Chitinimonas arctica: one gene and its partner. The protein of the gene in region 2 binds, or shares a complex with, the protein of the main gene of each other region. Links are inferred from orthologs where the notes say so. Each region holds a gene or a part of one and is shown on either strand. Other genes may lie near its edges.

Region 1 (4,022 bases), 1.4 Mb from region 2 along the record:
GCGCGTCCTCGACCTGCAAGGTGGCGTCGGTCTCGCTCATCACGGTAGCAACTTTGAAGGTACCGTCTTCTTCGTAAAAAACATTCATGAGGCGAGGCTGGCCAAAAGGGATAGAAAAGGGCTTGGATTATACCGGACGCGGCTGCCGAAGAGCGTGCCGGCAAGCCACCGATTTTCGAATCCGGACAAGCGCTTGGCTGGAGAGGCCATGAACAAGCGTGCAGGCTGAGTGCCCAATTCGGCAAGTCCAACATATGTTTACCGGCCCGCCTGGCCGGCTTGCTAGAATCGGGCGCATTCCCTTCCATCCACTTTTGGTCTGGCCGCTCCATCGGCCGGCTCAGACAAGAGCCGTCATGTCGTCTTCGCTACTCTCCGGCCTCAATCCCGAACAATATGCCGCCGTCACCCTGCCGGCGGTCCCCGCGCTGATCCTGGCCGGCGCCGGCTCGGGCAAGACCCGGGTGCTGACCACCCGCATCGCCTGGCTGCTGAGTACCGGCCAGGCCAGCCAGCACGGCATCCTGGCGGTGACCTTCACCAATAAGGCCGCCAAGGAGATGCTGACGCGCATCGCGGCCCAGTTGCCGGTCAACGCCCGCTCGCTTTGGGTCGGGACCTTTCACGGCCTGTGCAACCGCCTGCTGCGCATGCACTGGCGCGATGCCGGCCTGCCGGAGACCTTCCAGATCCTCGACTCGGCCGACCAGTTGTCGGCCATCAAGCGCTTGCTGAAGGCGCTGAATATCGATGATGAGAAATATCCGCCCCGCGAGCTGGCCAATTTCATCAATGGCAACAAGGAAGAGGGCCGGCGGCCGCACGAGGTCGAATGCTGGGACGACTACACCCGCCAGCTCAAGGCCCTCTATGAGGAGTATGAGCGGCAATGCCGGCGTGAAGGCGTGGTGGACTTCGCCGAATTGCTGCTGCGCTCCTACGAACTGCTGCGCGACAATGCCGCGCTGCGCGGCCACTACCAGGCGCGTTTCCGCTACATGCTGGTGGATGAGTTCCAGGATACCAACCGCTTGCAGTACAAATGGCTCAAGCTGCTGGCCGGCGGCGGTGCCGCCGTGTTCGCGGTGGGCGACGACGACCAATCCATCTACGCTTTTCGCGGCGCCAATGTCGGCAACATGCGCGACTTCGAAACCGACTTCAAGGTCGATACCCTGATACGCCTGGAGCAGAACTACCGCTCGCAAGGCAATATCCTCGACGCGGCCAATGCCTTGATTGCGCACAATCGCGGCCGGCTGGGCAAGAACCTGTGGACCGACCAGGCGGCCGGCGAGCCGATCCGCGTGTTCGAAGCCGCCAGCGATTTCGAAGAAGCCCAGTTTATCGTGGACGAAGTACGGCAACTGCACCGCGAGGGCCAGAACCTCAGCGATATGGCGCTGCTCTACCGCTCCAACGCCCAATCACGGGTGCTTGAACATGCCCTGTTCCAATCCGGTCTGCCCTACCGGGTTTATGGCGGCCTACGCTTTTTCGAGCGGCAGGAAATCAAGCACGCGCTGGCCTATCTGCGTTTGATGGCCAACCCCGAGGACGACAATGCCCTGCTGCGGGTGATCAATTTCCCGGCACGCGGCATCGGCAACCGTACCCTGGAGATTCTGGGCGAAACGGCGCGCGGCGGCGGTAGCAGCATCTGGCTGGCCGCCTGCTCGGGCGGGGCCGGCCGTAGCTCGGCCGCCGTGGGCAAGTTCGTCCAGCTGATCGAGGGTATGCGAGCCCAGATGGCGGGCTTGAATCTCACCGAACTGGTGCAATTGGCCATCGAACAGTCGGGCCTGATCGAGCACTATCGTAACGACAAGGAAGGCCAGGAGCGGCTGGAAAACCTGGAACAACTGGTATCAGCCGCCGCCCGCTTTATCCAGGACAACGAGGACAGCGTCACCGCCTTCCTCACCCAAGCCAGCCTGGAGGCCGGCGAACATGAAGCAGCCCCCGGCCAGGACGCCCTGCAACTGATGACGGTGCACGCCGCCAAGGGTCTGGAATTCCACGCCGTTTTCCTGACGGGCGTGGAGGAGGGGCTGTTCCCGCACGACAATAGCCTGAGCAGCAACGAGGCCGTCGAAGAGGAGCGCCGGCTCGCCTACGTGGCCATCACCCGCGCCCGCCAGCGCTTGTATATCAGCCTGGCGCAAAGCCGCATGCTGCATGGCCAGACCCGTTTCTCCATCGCCTCGCGCTTCTTGAGCGAGATTCCGGAAGACCTGCTGAAGTGGTTGAACCGTGGCTATGCGCCGGCCGCCATGCCCACCCGAAAAATCGAAAAGACCGCGCCGGAACATGGGCTTAGGGTGGGCGCCAATGTCGAGCACCCCAAGTTCGGCCACGGCGTGGTCGTCGATTACGACGGCACCGGCAAAAGCGCCAACGTGCAGGTCAACTTCGGCGCGGTCGGCGTAAAGTGGCTTGCGCTTGACTATGCAAGGCTTACACTAATTAATTGAGCGAGTGAATATCACGCGTCCGACGGGTCCGCTCGCTCCATAACTAGATGGATTAAGACACACTGATTCAATGCGCTAACGAGCGTGAGCGAGGCTCCTTCGCGGCGGCGAGGGTGGGGCCGCCCGGGTGAGGGGGAGTGGGATAAACCAGCGAGGGATCGTTGAGTGACCACGAACCGCAAGCACCCGGCTGTGCCGGGTGGAGAGCTGCCGCTTGGGTACGCGCAATATTCCAGTGCGTCCACAGGAGAGGTTATGGCCGAGTTTGCCGGTAATTCAGCCTTGTTCGCGGCCCGTGCAGCCAGGGCCGGCGGCGACGACGACCACGAGCAGGAACTGGCCCGCGCCTATACGCGCGGCATCGAGGTCGACTACTCCAGCAAGCGCTTCCTGGTGATCGATGCGTTACAGGAAATGCGCTCGGCCATGAATGCGACGCTGTCGAGCTTCGGCGTTACACGCATCGAATACTCGCACCGCGCCACCGAATCGATAGGCATGGTCAAGCGCGGCGATTACGACGTGATCCTGTGCGATTTCGATCTGGGCCATGGCTACGATGGCCTGCATCTGCTGGAAGAACTGAAACTACGCAATCTCATCAAGCCGTCCGCGGTGTTTATGATCGTCACCGGCGAGCGCCGCTCGCGCATGGTGATCTCCGCCGCCGAACTGGCACCCGACGACTATCTGCTCAAGCCCTTCACCGGCGAGGAGCTGAAGCAGCGCCTGGACCGCGTCTACCGCAAGAAAATCGAGTTCAATGCCCTCGATGCGGCCATGATGACCGAGGACTATTTCAAGGCGCTGGCGGAATGCAATGAGCGCATAGAACGCAAAGATCCCTTCCTGATCGACTTCCTCAAGATGAAGGGCCGTATCGCCCTGACCATTGGCGACTACGGCCTGGCTCGCGACACTTACCAGCGGGTGCTGGATATCCGTGACATCCCCTGGGCCAGGATGGGCATGGCCAAGGCGCTATTCCATCTGAAGGATTTCGCCACCGCGCGGCAGTTGTTCGAACAACTGCTGGCGACGAACGAGCGGGTCATGGAAGCCTATGACTGGCTGGCCCGCATCCACCAGGCCGAACATGAACACCGCGAAGCGCAGGCGGTGCTGGAGAAAGCGTTGGATCTATCGGCCGCCAATGTGTCGCGGCAGAAGAAGCTGGGCGAGGTTGCCATGCGCAACGGCGATTACGACACCGCGGTCAAATCCTTCCAGGCCACCATCAATATCGCCAAATACTCGTTCTGGCGCGACGCCGGCGACTATTCCAGCCTGGCCAAGGCCCACCTGGGCAGCGGCAATGTCAACGATGCCGCCCGCGCCGCCGCCGATGTCAGGCGTGAGTTCCGCTACGATGCCCAGGCGGAACTGCTGGCCACGGTGATGGAGAGCCAGGTGGCCATCAAGCAGGGCAACAAGGCGCGCGCCCAGCAGATCCTGGCCAAGGCCCTGCAGCAGTTCGCCGGCGCGACCACCGAAGTACCGGAACACTTTGCCCTGGAGCTGGCCGAGGCTTGCTACCAATTGGACGAA
Region 2 (5,164 bases):
GTAGCGGCATCTACGATATCAAGAGCGGTGCCGAAGGCGCCACGGCCGACGGCCGGGCTTATTCCAGCCTATGAAGTGCAGGCCTGCCCAGCAGGGTTTCAGCTACCTCGCCCTGCTTATCCTGATCGCCGTGCTGGGCGTCACCGGCACGGCCACCGTGCTGCTGGGCGAAATCAGCGAACGACGCCAGGCCGAACAAGCCCTGCTGCTGACCGGCAGCGCCTACCGCAACGCCATCGCCAGCTATTACAACGCCGTCCCGGCGGAAAAGCGCCACTATCCGCGCGCCCTGGCAGACCTGCTGCGCGATCCACGCTTTCCGCTGCGCCGCCACCTTCGCCGCCTCTATCCCGACCCCATCTCCGGCCAGGCGGACTGGCTACTGCTGCGCGGTCCCGATGGCGGCATCATGGGCATTGCCAGCCGCTCCACTGCCCAGCCGATCAAGCTGGACCTGTTCGATGAGGAAGATAGCGCGTTCAAGCAGAAGCGGCATTATTCGGAATGGTTGTTCGTGGCCGATATCGCGCCCAAGACACCGCGCATATTGACCTATTAACCGATCATTGCGGAAAGGTGGGAAACGCTGATTGGTCTTCAGGCTGCTTGAACATCTCACCGATAGAACTGGCCGACAACACTTGGTCGCCCCATTCTTCCCATTGTTCGGATGTTGCATCGCTCAATTGCTTCTCCACCCAGTCTGGCAAAGGACCGAATTTGCGTAGGAGCTGACGGTGTACCGTGTTGGCCTGACCCTGCTCTAGTCCTTTTTCCAGGCCCTCCTGTACATATTGTTGGCCCCAGAGATCCAAGTTCATCTTCAACATCGCTTCCACTCCTTGCAAGTCGCCAGCCTCTTCCAGCTGCGCTGACGGCCACTTGAACTGCGGGAACTTGGCAGGGATCAGTATATTGATGATCCACGCCTTTATCGCGTTCCGCAGCCCGTCATGCTCAGGCCCTGCCAAATAGCGCAGCAGCTTGCGTAAAACACTACGCCAGACTTCCGGGTTCTCGGCATTCTCCAGCCGAAAGATGTCCGCCACCACGTTCTCCAGCCCCATCAAATCTTGCTCCTGATAGGTGCCTTGGTCCAATAGCATATAACGCATGTGTGGCCGGAAATCCGGCAGCCTACCGGGACCCACGTCAATCATCTCATCCACTTCCAGCGGCGCGCTCCAACGCGGCGCGCCGTTGTACATCACGATAGGCAGGACGGGCGGCAGTTTGCTGCTGTCGGTCAATTTATATTGCTTCGGGTTCTTGTAGAGATCCAGGTATAGGTTCAGTACATAGCAGCCCACCCGTAGCGCCATGGTGGGATCGGTCTTGGATTGGAACTCCAGTATCAGGCAGATGTAAAGATCCTGGTCGGCCAGCCGCACCTTCCATATCACATCGGTTATTCTGCGGCGCCTTTTGTCGTCGATAAAACTGCCGTTGATGCGCTCCAGGGAGGAGAAATCCACTTTTTCCACCCATTCATCGCCGACGAAGTCGCGCAACAGATCCTCGACGGCACGGGGATAGGAAAACATGCACTTGTAGGCGGCGTCGTGATCGTCCTTGTCCATAGCGCGAGACTGCCAGGGTATTACCGCGCCGGGTATACGGCCTTCGCCTGAATTCAATAGGAGAGACTAACGCGCGTGCGCAAGTCCACTCCAGACAACTACCCCGCCCCAAACACCCGCTGCCGCAACTTGTGCAACTGGTCGCGCAATTCGGCCGCCTTTTCGAATTCCAGGTTCTTGGCGGCTTCCATCATGGCCTTCTCGATGGTCTTCAGCTGCTTGGACAAGGCTTTCTCGTCCATATCTTCCAGCAATAGCTGCTGCTTGCGCTCGTCCCGCTCGGCGCGGGCGCTGTCCATATCGTAGACACCGTCGATGATGTCCTTGATCCGTTTCACCACCCCGCGCGGGGTAATGCCGTTGGCTTCGTTGAAAGCCAGTTGCTTGGCGCGGCGGCGTTCGGTTTCGTCGATCGCCTTGCGCATCGAATCGGTGATGCGGTCGCCGTAGAGGATGGCGGTGCCGTTCAGATTGCGCGCGGCCCGGCCTATGGTCTGGATCAGCGAACGCTCGCTGCGCAGGAAACCCTCCTTGTCGGCGTCCAGGATGGCGACCAGGGATACCTCCGGAATATCCAGCCCCTCGCGTAGCAGGTTGATGCCGATCAGCACGTCGAACACGCCCAGGCGTAGATCGCGCAGGATCTCCACCCGCTCGACGGTATCGATTTCCGAGTGCAGATAACGCACCTTCACGCCATGTTCGGTCAGGTAATCGGTCAACTGCTCCGACATCCGCTTGGTCAAGGTAGTGACCAGGACCCGTTCGCCGATAAGCGTACGCTTGTGGATCTCGCTCATCAGGTCATCGACCTGGGTGCCTACCGGCCTCACGCTGATGAGGGGATCGACCAGCCCGGTAGGTCGCACCAACTGCTCCACCACCTTGCCCTGATGCTCGGCTTCGTAGGTGGACGGGGTGGCCGAGACAAATACCGTCTGCGGCATCATCTGCTCGAACTCGGCGAACTTGAGTGGGCGGTTATCCATGGCGCTGGGCATGCGAAAACCGTAGTCGACCAGGTTCTCCTTGCGCGCCCGATCGCCCTTGTACATGGCGCCGATCTGGCCGATCAGCACATGGCTTTCGTCCAGGAACATCAAGGAGCCTTCCGGCAGGTAGTTGATCAGGGTAGGCGGCGGCGAACCGGCCGGCTTGCCGGAAAAATGCCGCGAGTAGTTCTCGATCCCCTTGCAAAAACCCATTTCCTGCAACATTTCGAGATCGAACTTGGTGCGCTGGTCCAGCCTTTGCGCCTCGACCAGCTTATGGTCCTGATGAAAGAAGGACAGCCGGCTACGCAACTCGTCCTTGATGGTATCCATGGCCCGCAGCACGGTGGCGCGGGGCGTCACGTAATGGCTGGCGGGGAACACGGTGAAACGGCCCACGCGCTGCTGAATGCGGCCGGTCAAGGGGTCGAACAGATTGATGCTCTCGACCTCGTCGTCGAACATGCCGATGCGCACCGCCAGATCGGCGTTTTCGGCCGGGAACACATCGATCACGTCGCCGCGCACCCGGAATTTACCGCGAGTAAAATCGATCTCGTTACGATCGTATTGCATCTGCACCAGCCGGGTCACCAACTCGGCTTGCGGTACCTTCTCGCCCTCGCGCACATGCAGAATCATCTTGTGGTAGTCGGAGGGGTCGCCGATACCGTAGATCGCCGATACCGTGGCGACGATGATGCAATCGGGCCGTTCCAGCATGGCCTTGGTGGCACTCAAGCGCATCTGCTCGATATGCTCGTTGATCTGCGAATCCTTCTCGATAAACAGATCGCGGCTGGGTACGTAGGCTTCCGGCTGGTAGTAGTCGTAGTAGGAAACAAAGTACTCAACCGCATTTTCCGGAAAAAACTCACGGAACTCGGCGTATAGCTGCGCCGCCAGGGTTTTATTGGGCGCCATCACCAACGCCGGCCGGCCCGATTGGGCGATGACATTGGCCATGGTGTAAGTCTTGCCCGAGCCGGTCACCCCCAGCAGGGTCTGGAAACGCAGACCGTCGTCCAATCCCTCGAGCAATTCCGCGATGGCTTGCGGCTGGTCGCCGGCCGGTGGAAACGGTTGATGCAGGCGGTACGGACTGTTCGGGTAGGTAACGATCATGACGGCCTCCGGATGGGGCGATGATTGTAGCTTGCCAAGGGCGACTCCGGCAGCAATGAACTACACTGGAAGTTGCACTTTCCGGGATCTTGCCAGCATGTCGGATAACTGCCCTCCCATGGCCGAATGGCCCTACGCCAATATCCTGCTGAATCGCTTCGGCGATGCCTTGCTTGCCTTCGACAAGCAATTGGTCTGCCGCTTCGCCAACACCGCCGCCCTTGACATGCTGGGCGGCCAGATTGCCGATACCCAAGGCCAGCATGCCGCCATAATCTATCCGGCCGACCAGACCGACCGTCTGCAGCTGGCATTGGCGGCGGCATTGGGCGGCCAGGTCACCCATGCGCGGGCTTGGCGCGATTTGCCGACGCGCGGCCGCCGCTATCTGGATTCGCGCATCGAACCCTGTCTGAATGACGAGGGCCATATCGTCGGGGCGCTGCACAGCGCGCGAGATATCACCGAAATGGCGCAGACCGAAGAGCACGCCCGCTTGGCCGTGCTGATGTTCGAGCACAGTACCGAAGGCTTGATGGTATTGGGCGCCGACCAGCGCATTCGCCTGGTCAACCCGGCCTTCAGCGCGCTGACCGGCTTCGCCGCCGAAGATGTCCGCGGCGAGCTGCCCCAGCATCTGATGCCGTCCGGTCAGGGCATGGCCAACCCCTACCCCGATATCTGGCATACGCTGGAATACGACCCTGCCTGGCAAGGCGAAGTCACCTACCGGCGCCGCGACGGCCGCTTGCTGCCGACCTGGCAAAGCGTGGTGCGCGTGCGCGACGCGAATGGCCATATCGAGCATTACCTGGCCATGTTTACCGACCTGACCGAACTGCAGCGCTTCGAGCAGCAGATGGAACGGCTGGTCTACTACGATGTGCTCACCGGTCTACCCAACCGCGCCCTGCTGGCCGACCGCATCAGCCAATCCAGCTCGCGCGCCGAACGGATGGGCAATGGCATGGCGGTGCTATTTATCGACCTGGACCGCTTCAAGGCCATCAACGACACCTTGGGCCACCAGGATGGCGACCAGGTATTGCGCAACGTGGCGTATCGCCTGGCGGAACTGGTTGGCACCGAAATCACCGTCAGCCGCTATGGCGCCGACCAATTCGTGCTGCTTTACCCCGAGTTGTCCAGCCCCGCACAGGCAGCCGCCCTGGCGGATCGCCTGCTGACGGCCCTGGCGGAGCCGCACCATATCGGCGGCCAACCGCTGACCGTCACGGCCAGCCTGGGCATCGCCATCTATCCGGATGACGGCAAGCAAAGGGAAACCCTGATCCAGCACGCGGAAACCGCCATGCAGGCGGCCAAGAAAGCCGGCCGACAGGCCTTTCGCTTCTTCACCCAGGATATGAATCAACGCAGTGCGGAATTTCTGTTACTGGACAACCACCTGCGCAAGGCTGTCGCCACCGGCCAGTTCCTGCTGTATTACCAGCCGCAGATCGATAT

The links. The genes of interacting proteins can lie anywhere in the genome.
Region 1: the proteins of uvrB (region 2) and FNU76_RS10810 are in contact, whole or in part, in a crystal structure (PDB 7EGT), measured with the Thermus thermophilus proteins. The link is inferred for Chitinimonas arctica from one-to-one orthologs. Residues at the interface, in WP_096411307.1 of Thermus thermophilus: Glu23, Leu25, Arg26, Asp27, Gly28, Glu29, Arg30, Phe31, Arg55, Glu326, Asp327, Phe328, Glu379, Ser382, Gln383, His398, Gly400, Arg401; in WP_096412145.1 of Thermus thermophilus: His654, Arg656, Phe657, Gln666, Asp668, Glu669, Lys680, Arg681, Leu682, Ser683, Lys685, Tyr686, Ala687.

The regions. Positions count from the first base shown.
Region 1 is NZ_CP041730.1:2,373,246-2,377,267, forward strand. What follows is about bases 1-2,915. They hold FNU76_RS10810 (UvrD-helicase domain-containing protein), read left to right. Parts: upstream 1-356; coding sequence 357-2,474; downstream 2,475-2,915. Other genes in these bases: FNU76_RS10805 (ribonuclease catalytic domain-containing protein), read right to left, coding at 1-88; FNU76_RS10815 (tetratricopeptide repeat-containing response regulator), read left to right, coding at 2,730-2,915. Also shown: more of FNU76_RS10815, read left to right, coding at 2,916-4,022. UniProt on the Escherichia coli protein: A helicase with DNA-dependent ATPase activity. Unwinds DNA duplexes with 3'-5' polarity. Translocates on single-stranded DNA with 3'-5' polarity. Initiates unwinding more efficiently from a nicked substrate than double-stranded DNA.
Region 2 is NZ_CP041730.1:933,928-939,091, forward strand. The notes cover bases 1,189-4,137. They hold uvrB (excinuclease ABC subunit UvrB), read right to left. Parts: upstream 3,698-4,137; coding sequence 1,679-3,697; downstream 1,189-1,678. Other genes in these bases: FNU76_RS04130 (Rpn family recombination-promoting nuclease/putative transposase), read right to left, coding at 1,189-1,580; FNU76_RS04140 (putative bifunctional diguanylate cyclase/phosphodiesterase), read left to right, coding at 3,795-4,137. In the rest of the region: FNU76_RS04120 (type II secretion system protein), read left to right, coding at 1-74; FNU76_RS04125 (type II secretion system protein), read left to right, coding at 71-559; more of FNU76_RS04130, read right to left, coding at 564-1,188; more of FNU76_RS04140, read left to right, coding at 4,138-5,164. UniProt on the Escherichia coli protein: The UvrABC repair system catalyzes the recognition and processing of DNA lesions. A damage recognition complex composed of 2 UvrA and 2 UvrB subunits scans DNA for abnormalities.